DNA from 2 places in the Mycobacterium sp. NGS66 genome. Region 2 is predicted to be linked to the other one. Evidence: riboswitches for the same ligand, from Rfam matches in the RefSeq annotation. Region 2 holds a riboswitch; the other holds the start of a gene.
The links. Region 2 has a riboswitch for magnesium ahead of AC5Y2L_RS03720 (hypothetical protein). Riboswitches for the same ligand answer to the same signal wherever they lie in the genome.

Region 1 (4,709 bases), on a different contig from region 2:
AGGGCGACCGCCACCGACAGCGCGGTGATCGTGAGATTGTAGAACACCTTGCGAACCGGTTTGAGGAAGGCCCAGCCGTAGGCGCGGGACATGAACACCCCGTCGGCGGTGTCGAATAAACACATCCCGGCGGCAAACAGGATCGGCAGAACAAGGATCGCATACCAGGGCAGCGCGAACGCCGCCGAGCCGGAGGCCAGTACCAACAGCGCCACCTGGCTGGCGGTGTCGAATCCGAGCCCGAACAGCAGCCCGACCGGGTACATGTGCCACGGCTTGGCGACCGCGCGCATAATCGGCCCAAGGACACGGGCCATGAAACCGCGGGCGTTGAGCTGGCGTTCCATCTCCACCTCGTCGAGCTCGCCGCCGCGCATCTGGCGAAATAATTTGGTGATACCGACCAGCGCCGCCAGGTTGATCAGCCCGATCAGCATCAGGAATGTCCCGGAAACGACGGTGCCGACCACACCCAGGTTTTCCTGCAACGCCGACCTGCTGTCCTTGGATCCGATCTGCCCGGCGAGCGCGCGGATTCCCAAGGCCAGCAGCAGCGAAATGGTGAACACGACCGTCGAGTGGCCCAACGAGAACCAGAAACCCACCGACATCGCCGGGCGGTTCTCGCCAACCAGCTTGCGGGTGGTGTTGTCGACCGCGGCGATGTGGTCGGCGTCGAAAGCGTGCCGAGCCCCGAGCAGGAACGCGGTGACACCCAAGCCGACGCCGAACACTCCCGATGGCCCCAGGTCATAATTCTTTGGCGCTACCAGTAGCGCCAGCACACACCAACCGACGACATTGAGCATCAGGATGAAGCCGGCCATCCCGGCCAATGTCAGCCCGTCCCGGCGGGACAGACTGGCGCGGAACCGGGCGAATCCCCAACCGGACACATCCGAGGCAACGGCGTTGGTCATGGGCGTCCTTGCTTCGCCGAGTCGTGCTGCACGTCTGCGCACTGGTATGGGTCGTTCACACACACAAGATGATGACGCTAGATCGGGCTAAGCGTGGTTGCAATGAATTCGCAAAAGTTAATGGCGGGTTCCGCGATCATCAGCGCGGCGCTGAGCCACGTCAGGCCAAACGGCTGGACGACTGGTGAGCGCGATGAGCGCGTGGCGCTGCTGCTAAGTGGACGAAGCCTGCGGTACAGGTAGGCACGTACGACTCCTTTACCTTCGACTTCGACCAGAATCGGCCCGTGGCGTTCGAAACCTTATTCGGGCCCGGCGCTAACCCGATGGACCCGATCTGCCCGGCGGTCGCGACGGAGCTGGCGAGGCGACAACTCCCTAGGAATTTCCAGTTATCCCCGGGCATCGGGTGGGACCCAGACTCGTATCAGAACTTCGTTGTCACTGAAGAGGCGGTGAGTTTCTTCCACACGGGTGAATTAATGCTCGACGACGCCGGATATTCCCTCGCGCCCGTGTCCGGAAGGGACTCAGGCCGCAACTCGGCCACCCGGCCCGGCAGTGTCGCATCGACCGCGTCCAACCGATCCGCTCGGCGATCACCGTCGCCGGCATCGTCGGATACAACCACAGCGATTGTCGGATCTGCAGCTCAACTGCGTCCGGATCCCACCTTTCGGCGGCCGCTGATACTTCGGGGGTTTGTCCGAGGCCAGCGCTGCCCACCCGGTATTGCGCGAAATACCCGTCACCCGCGCGATCGCCTTGATCGGCAACCCCTCGGACCGGTTGCAAACGACGATCTCAGCCCAATCCTCCTCGGCCAGCATCTATTTCGTCCTTCCTGACTCGACTAGAGCCAGGATCACCAGACATGGGGTCAAAATTTGGATGCCACGCGGTGATCAGTTTCACGTGCCGTCGACAAGCTTGAGGCCCGTGAATCGGGCTTGGTAAGGGTGCCACCGGGGGAGCACTGTGAAGACGCGCACGGCCCAACGCGGCTTGAATACTTGTTGTCGTGGGCCAGCTTCCCCGCCGGCGCCGCTGCCGGCGCCGCATTAGTTTGTTAGTCAGCGATCCCAGATGTTCGCGGTCGCCGCGTGCGTATCTGTGCTCATGAGCGCATGCCCCACTTTTCAATGCCGACCGTCGCCTGCTGCGGCAATAACCACGACGGCCGGGTCTGATTGTTGTGACCGATGCCTAGGTGGTGGAACTGCCCGTCACTGACTGCCCGAGGGCAGCGTTGCTTTCTAATCGAGGAGGGATGGCTCAGTCGCCGACTGCCCGTTGGGCGATCGTGATTGACCGTTGATGAGGCGGTATCGGATCAGCCGGGAGCTGTTGGTGGCCACTGCCGCCGACGGCGCGTTGTGCAGGATCGCGGCAAGCACCGGTGAAAAGGACACCCCCAGCACCTACCATTAGCGAACGTTGTTGACGGCGGTCGACATCCGTAGTTCTGCGGAATAACTTTGACCGCATGTGCGCCCAGATCAGGCACGTGGATCAGGCGCTGCAGATTGTCCGTTGGCCGATCCTTCGGTGGGATGCCTGGGTGCCCCCGGGCTCGGGTTTATCGACCATCTGCCTCACCTCACTTGCTTCAGGCAAAAGCGGAAACTACCGGTTTGGCCACGAAGGCTGCTCAATAAATCAAAAGACGCAAGTCAAGGTACAGCCCTGAATGCCGAATCCCGAGAACAATATTCATGCTGAAACACAACCGCACTCTGATTTCACGGTCATCCTGCATCACGGATTCGGGTCGCCGAACTCCGACCCACAGGGGATTGACAGGGGTTCACGTGGTGAAGGGGGTTGACGGGCGCCGGTTTTGGTGTGAGCATTGCCGTGCATGCACCTCGCTAGGTGAGGCGTCTGCACGGATATAGGCCACTGACCTCGAACGTCGAAAGACGCCCCCGGTCAGGACAGCTCTTCCCGGCTTAAGGGTTGAGCCCAAGTGGCTTCCGGCTCAACCGGATACGCCGTGCAGTGCCAAAGCTCTGACGAGAGGGGTGCCGCGCCTGGCTGATTCGCCGGGTGACCTCATCCCGTTGTGCACTATGGCGGCACCCCCGTGTGTCCTGGCCGTGAGGAGGTGAGAGCGAGATGAGTCGCGGTGATAGTCCCTATCCGAGTCCAATGACCATGTCGTTCGGATCCGGCCCCGGCACCGTTTCCATCATCTGAATCGGCTTGCGCCGCTTCGGTTAACACACGCACGCCATCGTTTCGTCGGTGTGCGTGGTCCTCGCGTGCTGTGACACCGCCACAGCCGCAGCTTCAGTCTGCCTTCCTTAAGGAGAAGTCCGATGTCTTTTGTGACCACACAGCCGGAAATGCTGTCGGCGGCGGCCAACCACTTGCAAGGTATCGGTTCGGCGCTAGCCGCCCAGAACGCGGCCGCCGCGCTGCCGACGACAGCAGTGGTACCCGCCGCTGCTGACGAGGTATCTGCGTTGACTGCAACGCAATTCGGCTCGCACGCGGCGATGTATCAGGCGGTAAGTGCCCAAGCCCTGGCGGTTCACGACATGTTCGTGCGCATCTTAGCTGCCAGTGCCGCTTCGTATCTTGCCACCGAGGCAGCCAACGCTACTGCGACTCTCTAAAGGGGGTACTGCGATGACCACGATATTTGACTTCGGCGCGTTACCACCGGAAATCAACTCCGCCAGAATGTATTCCGGTCCAGGAGCGACATCGATGTTGGCTGCCGGATCGGCCTGGAATGGGCTCGCCGCTGAGTTGCGTTCGCAGGCGACAACCTACGAATCGGTGATCTCGGGGCTGACCAGCGCAGGCTGGCGCGGTCCGGCATCGGCCTCGATGGCGGCCGCCGCGGCACCCTATGTCGCATGGATGAACACCACCGCCGCCCAGGCTGAGCAGACCGCGAGCCAGGCCACGGCCGCCGCAGCGGCCTATGAAACCGCATTTGCGATGACGGTACCGCCGCCGGTGATCGCGGCCAACCGCGCGCAGCTGGCAGCGCTGGTGGCGACCAACGTTTTGGGGCAGAACACCCCGGCGATCATGGCCACCGAAGCTCATTACGGCCAGATGTGGGCCCAGGACGCGGCGGCAATGTACGGCTACGCCGGATCGTCGGCGGCCGCATCCAAGCTGACGCCTTTTGGTGCGCCGCAGCAAAACACCAACCCGAGCGCTCTGGCCAACCAGGCTGCCGTGGTGACCCAAGCCGCCGGAACATCGGCGGGCACGACGAGCACACAGGCGACGCTGTCCCAATTGGTCACCACCATGCCCACCACGCTGCAGGGGATGGCATCACCAATGTCGTCCTCATCGGCCTCGACGTCCGGGCTCGGCGAAATCGCTGGCCTCCTGACTGGGCAAGGGTCGGGAAATTCTGCGCTGGACAGCTTCTGGAATCAATGGGGGCCCAACGCGAATATCTGGAACACCATCTTCTCGTCGGGCTTCTACATGCCCAGTAACACGTTAGGTGCATTCACGGGGCTGATGGGCCACGCGACTGAACCTGCGGAGGCGTTGGGAGCGGCGACCGAAGGGCTTGGTGCTGCGCTGGCCGGCCCCACCGCCGGCCTGGGCGGTTTGGGCGGCCTGGGTGGTCTGGGCAGCGGAGTATCGGCCGGGCTCGGAAACGCGGCCTCGATTGGTCCGTTGTCGGTGCCGCCGAGCTGGACTGCCGCCGCGCCCCCGCTAAGCCCCCTCGGCTCGGCGTTGGGGAACTCCCCGCTCGCCGCGCCTCCTGCGGCCGCGGCAGGCATGCCCGGAATGGCACCGATGGGCATG
Region 2 (4,709 bases):
GCTGATCGGGGTGGCCGTCGCGGCCGGCATGGTGATAGCCCCGGTGGCGATGGAGCAGCGCGGCATCGTGGCCCGGGTGCTGGCCTGGCGCCCGCTGGTGGCCCTGGGCAGCATTTCCTACGGCGTCTACCTGTGGCACTGGCCGATCTTTTTGACGCTCAACGGAGAACGGACCGGATGGTCCGGCATCGCACTGTTCGCCGCTCGGTGCGCCGCGACGGTGGCGGTGGCCACCGCGTCCTGGTGGTTGCTCGAGCAACCCATCCGCCGTTGGCGGCCGGCGCGGGTGCAGTTGCTGCCGCTGGCCGCCGCGACGGTGGCATCCGCTGCGGCGGCAACGATCCTGGTCGTTCCGGTCGGAACGGGCACCGGGCTACGGGAAGTCGGCCTGCCGCCGGGGGTTTCGGCCGTCGCGGCCATTTCGCCGTCGCCGCCGACTGCCGTTCAGCCGCGGCCTCGGGATCCCAACCGTCCGTTCACGGTTTCGGTATTCGGTGATTCCATCGGGTGGACCTGGATGCACTATCTGCCTGCGACACCGGGATTCACGTTCCTGGACCACACCGTCATAGGGTGCAGCCTGGTGCGCGGCACTCCATACCGGTACATCGGCCAAACCCTGGAACAGCGACCGGAATGCGACACCTGGCCGGGTAGGTGGTCGAAGCAGATCAACACCGACCAGCCCGACGTCGCGCTGCTGATCATCGGCCGCTGGGAGACCGTCGACCGAGTCAACGAAGGAAAGTGGACCCACATCGGCGATCCGACCTTCGACGCGTACCTCAACGCCGAGCTCGAGCGGGCGCTGAACATCGTGAGCTCCACCGGCGTGCGCGTGGTGGTGGCCACGGTTCCGTACAGCCGGGGCGGTGAAAAGCCCGACGGCCGCCTGTATCCGGAGGACCAACCGGACCGCGTCAACCAGTGGAACACCATGCTGCGCAACACGGTTGCCCACCACCCGAATGTCCAGATTCTCGACCTGAACAAAAAGCTATGCCCGGACGGCGTTTACACCGCCAAGGTCGACGGCATCAAGGTACGCAGCGATGGCGTCCACCTCACCCCGGAAGGTGTCAAATGGCTGACCCCCTGGCTCGAGGAGTCACTGCGATAGCTGCTAATCGCCTGCCCGACAACTGATTTCCATGCTGTCGCTGTCGCGGACCAGAAAGTTGAAGCTGACATAGCCGTTGTCGGGGTTGCGTACGCGCTCCAGATAGGGCTGGGTGTCGGCCGCGCTCGTGTTGTCGGCCACAACCAATGCACCTGCGGACAGCCGCGGTTCGAGCAACTCGATCACGGGCAGATATAAATCCTTCCACCCGTCCAGCAGGACGAAGTCGACCTTGCCGTCCAGGTCGGCGAGCGTACACAGCGCGTCTCCTTCCAGAATAGTGATCACATCGTCAAGGCCGGTCTCGGCGAATGTGCTTCTGGCCGCGGCTATCTTGGTTTCGCTGAGTTCAGTGGTCACCACCCGGCCGTCGCCGTTGTCGCGCACCGCCGCAGCCAGATGAATGGCGGAGATGCCGAACGACATCCCGAATTCCACCACGGTGGCCGGGCGGGTGGCGCGCACCAGCGCGTACAGCAACCGCCCGGCTTCGGGCGTCACCGGGATGTAGAACTCGCTCATCGCCTCGGTGCGCTCTTCGGTGGTCATCGCACGACCCAGCTCTTCACGTTTCTCGCGCAACAGCGACATCTGGTTCTTCGCCTCGGTGTACATCCGGTCGAGCGCGGTCACGATCCTGGGGTCTTGCAATGTGATGGCCATGATCCGACAGCCTAGGGCGCCATCGCATACAGCGTTTGACGAGCAACGGGTCAGAGTGCGAGCATGGCTTCTGCATGCACCTCGTTAGGTGAGGCGTCTGCATGGATACAGGCCACTGACCTCGAACGTCGAGAGACGCCCCGGGTCAGGACAGCTCTTCCCGGACCCAAGGGTCGAGCCCAAGTGGCTTCTGGGCGATGGTCCAGATACGCCGTGCAGTGCCAAAGCTCCAACGAGAGGGGTGTAAGTTCGGCGGGTTTGATGACATGCCCGCCGGGCGTTTGCCTCTTCTGTGCAGCGCAGTGTGGTGACACCCGCGTGTGTCCTGGCCGTGAGGAGGTGAGGGCGAGATGAGTCCCAGCGATAGTCCCTATCCGCAATCCATCTTGTTCCGATCCGGTTCCGGCATTCTCGTAGCCGCCTGAGCTTTTCGTTCTGAAATGCCATGAACCGGTCGACGTTCAGGCAGGAGATGAATCATGGCTTTCGTTGTTGCACACCGTGTTACCGGTGCTGAAAAGGCGTCGCGGACGCCCCGGCGCGCGCTGCTGCGCACTGGGCGGTTGCTGGCGAAAAGGTTGTGTGGATGGCACACACCTACTCCGCAGCAGCGGGCCGACCTGTATGTGTCGCGCATGCCGATCGCGGTGATCACGGCCTCGCTCGGCGGGCATCCGTCCGACACCGTGCGCCGCTAATCCCACGGCGAGCAGACGCAAAGTCCCCCGAAAACACCACTTTCGGGGAACTTTGCGTCTGCTCGCGGGTGATTCAGCCATTCGGCAGCAGGACGATCTTGCCGTGCGTGTGCCGGCGCTCGAGTTCTTCGAACGCGTCGGCCACCCGCTCCAGCGGATAGGTCGCGGCGACGTCGAAGTCGATGGCGCCGCTGGCGATCAGGCCGGCGATCTCGGAAAGCACTTCCGGTGTCGACGCTTCCATGCTGCCTTCGGTTTTCGCGCCGACCTCGGCGGCTTTCTGAAACGAGATGATGGTGTCGATCCGCTCGGGTGCGACGCCGAGGTCGACGGCGAGCTGGACGTACTCCGGACCGAAGAGGTCGATGAATGCGTCAATCCCGTCCGGCGCCGCGTCCCGCAGCCGTTCGGCCAGCCCGTCTCCATATGCGATCGGCGTGACGCCATGCGTGCGCAGCCAGTCCGCGTTGCCCGGCCCCGCAATACCCAGGACCACCGCCTCGCGCAGGACCAATAGCTGCACGACCAGGCTGCCGACTCCACCGGCGGCCGCAGAGACGGCGACCGTCTCGCCCGGCTGGGGCGCGACCGCCCGGACCGCCGCGTAGGCCGTCGCGCCGACCACATACAGCGATCCCGCGACCGCCCAACTCAATTCAGGAGGTTTGCGGATCAGCTGGCCCACCGGCACGGCCGTGTGGGTGGCGTGGCTGGACCGGCGGAGGCTGAATCCCAGCACCTCGTCGCCGACCGCCAATTCGGTGACTCCAGGGCCCACCGCCGTCACGACGCCGGCGAGGTCGCTGCCCTCGCCGGACGGGAAGGTGGCCGGGAACATCTCGTGCATCGCTCCCACCCGGATGCCGGCCTCGCCGGGGTTGATCCCCGCGGCGCGAACTTCGACCACCACCTCCCCCGGGCCTGGCGTCGGCATGTCGATGTCCGCCACGTACAACACATCCCGGCCCCCGTAACGGTCGAACCGTACGGCGCGCGCCACTGCAGCCGTCATTGTGAACTCCTAACCTGCCGATAATCGCGGCCCATGCCGGTGCGCAACAGCGGGAGCGGCGCCCTTGTTCCCGCCCACGATTCCCAGTAGCGTCAGGCGCCGCGGCACACTGGTGACGGGTTTGGAAGGAATGCCATGAAGCTTTCTCGGAAAACACTCGCCGGCTGCGCGGTGGTCACCGTCGTGGTGAGCGCCGCGACCACCGGCTGCGGCCCCGGTGAGAGCCCAGGGTCGTTGCCGTCCATCGCCCCGAGCACGTCGGCCGGCCCGCCATATCCACCGAAGGCCGACTACACGAATTTGCTGATCCCGGTGACCGATATCGGCCAGGATTTCAGCGCCTCCGACCCGGTGCAGAATCCGAACGGCGCCCCAGGTGTCTCGCAGCTGTTTACCAACGGGGACAACAGCCGCCGCATCGGCGACAGCATCTTGCTGGTCAATGAAGCCAAGACGGCGAAGTTAGGACTCGAGAACACCAAGAACAACTACGCCAGCAAGGTCACCGGCACCTGGCAGCCCGCCGACGTCGGCGACGGCGGGGCAATCATCTCCGGGGCGGCGCCGGACAATTCCCAAGCGGTGACCGTCTTGTTGTTCACCCAGGGCAAGGCGTTGGTCAGCCTGGAATTCGACAGCGCGCCCAACGACCCGACGGATCCCGAGTTTGCAAAAGATATCGGCCGTAAGCAGGACGCCGCGTTGAAGGGCAAACTGCCAAACTGACTCGGCCGCAGCACGTTTCGACGAAATATTGGAATTTGCCTGTGGCCGTTGCGGTTAGCGCGGCGATGGTCAAGCAACCACGTTGATCGGGTCGCCGATGTTCACCATGTTGAAGTACCAGGCGGCGTTGTCCGGACTCAGATTGATGCAACCGTGACTGACGTTGGCGTAGCCCTGCGAGTCCACTGACCACGGGGCCGAGTGCACGTAAACGCCGCTCGAAGTGACACGCACCGCGTACGAGGCGACGATTCGGTAGCCGTCGGGTGAGCTCAGCGGGATACCGATGGTGCGGGAGTCCATCACGACGGTGCGCTCTTTGGACATCGCGCTGAAGTTGCCGATAGGCGTCGGGCGGCTGGGCTTACCCATCGACGCGGGCATCGTGCGGAGCACCTCGCCGTTTTTGCTCACGGTGAAGGTGTGCGCGGAGATGCTGGCGACGCCCAGCAATGCATCACCGGTTTCGAAGCCGGTGCCCAGACCCTGT

Region 1: another riboswitch for magnesium. It lies ahead of AC5Y2L_RS25020 (PE family protein); the one in region 2 lies ahead of AC5Y2L_RS03720 (hypothetical protein).

What each region holds. Positions count from the first base shown of each region.
Region 1 is NZ_JCALCG010000017.1:68,938-73,646, forward strand. It holds gene nicT (Nickel transporter NicT) at 1-920, opposite strand, end outside; partial or broken gene AC5Y2L_RS25010 (IS21 family transposase) at 1,441-1,750, opposite strand; partial or broken gene AC5Y2L_RS25015 (copper-transporting ATPase) at 2,177-2,451, opposite strand; M-box (ykoK) riboswitch at 2,781-2,951, shown strand; gene AC5Y2L_RS25020 (PE family protein) at 3,242-3,541, shown strand; gene AC5Y2L_RS25025 (PPE family protein) at 3,555-4,709, shown strand, end outside.
Region 2 is NZ_JCALCG010000001.1:759,075-763,783, reverse strand. It holds gene AC5Y2L_RS03730 (acyltransferase family protein) at 1-1,120, shown strand, start outside; gene AC5Y2L_RS03725 (O-methyltransferase) at 1,124-1,783, opposite strand; M-box (ykoK) riboswitch at 1,857-2,031, shown strand; gene AC5Y2L_RS03720 (hypothetical protein) at 2,263-2,481, shown strand; gene AC5Y2L_RS03715 (NADP-dependent oxidoreductase) at 2,555-3,493, opposite strand; gene AC5Y2L_RS03710 (hypothetical protein) at 3,629-4,219, shown strand; gene AC5Y2L_RS03705 (L,D-transpeptidase) at 4,289-4,709, opposite strand, start outside.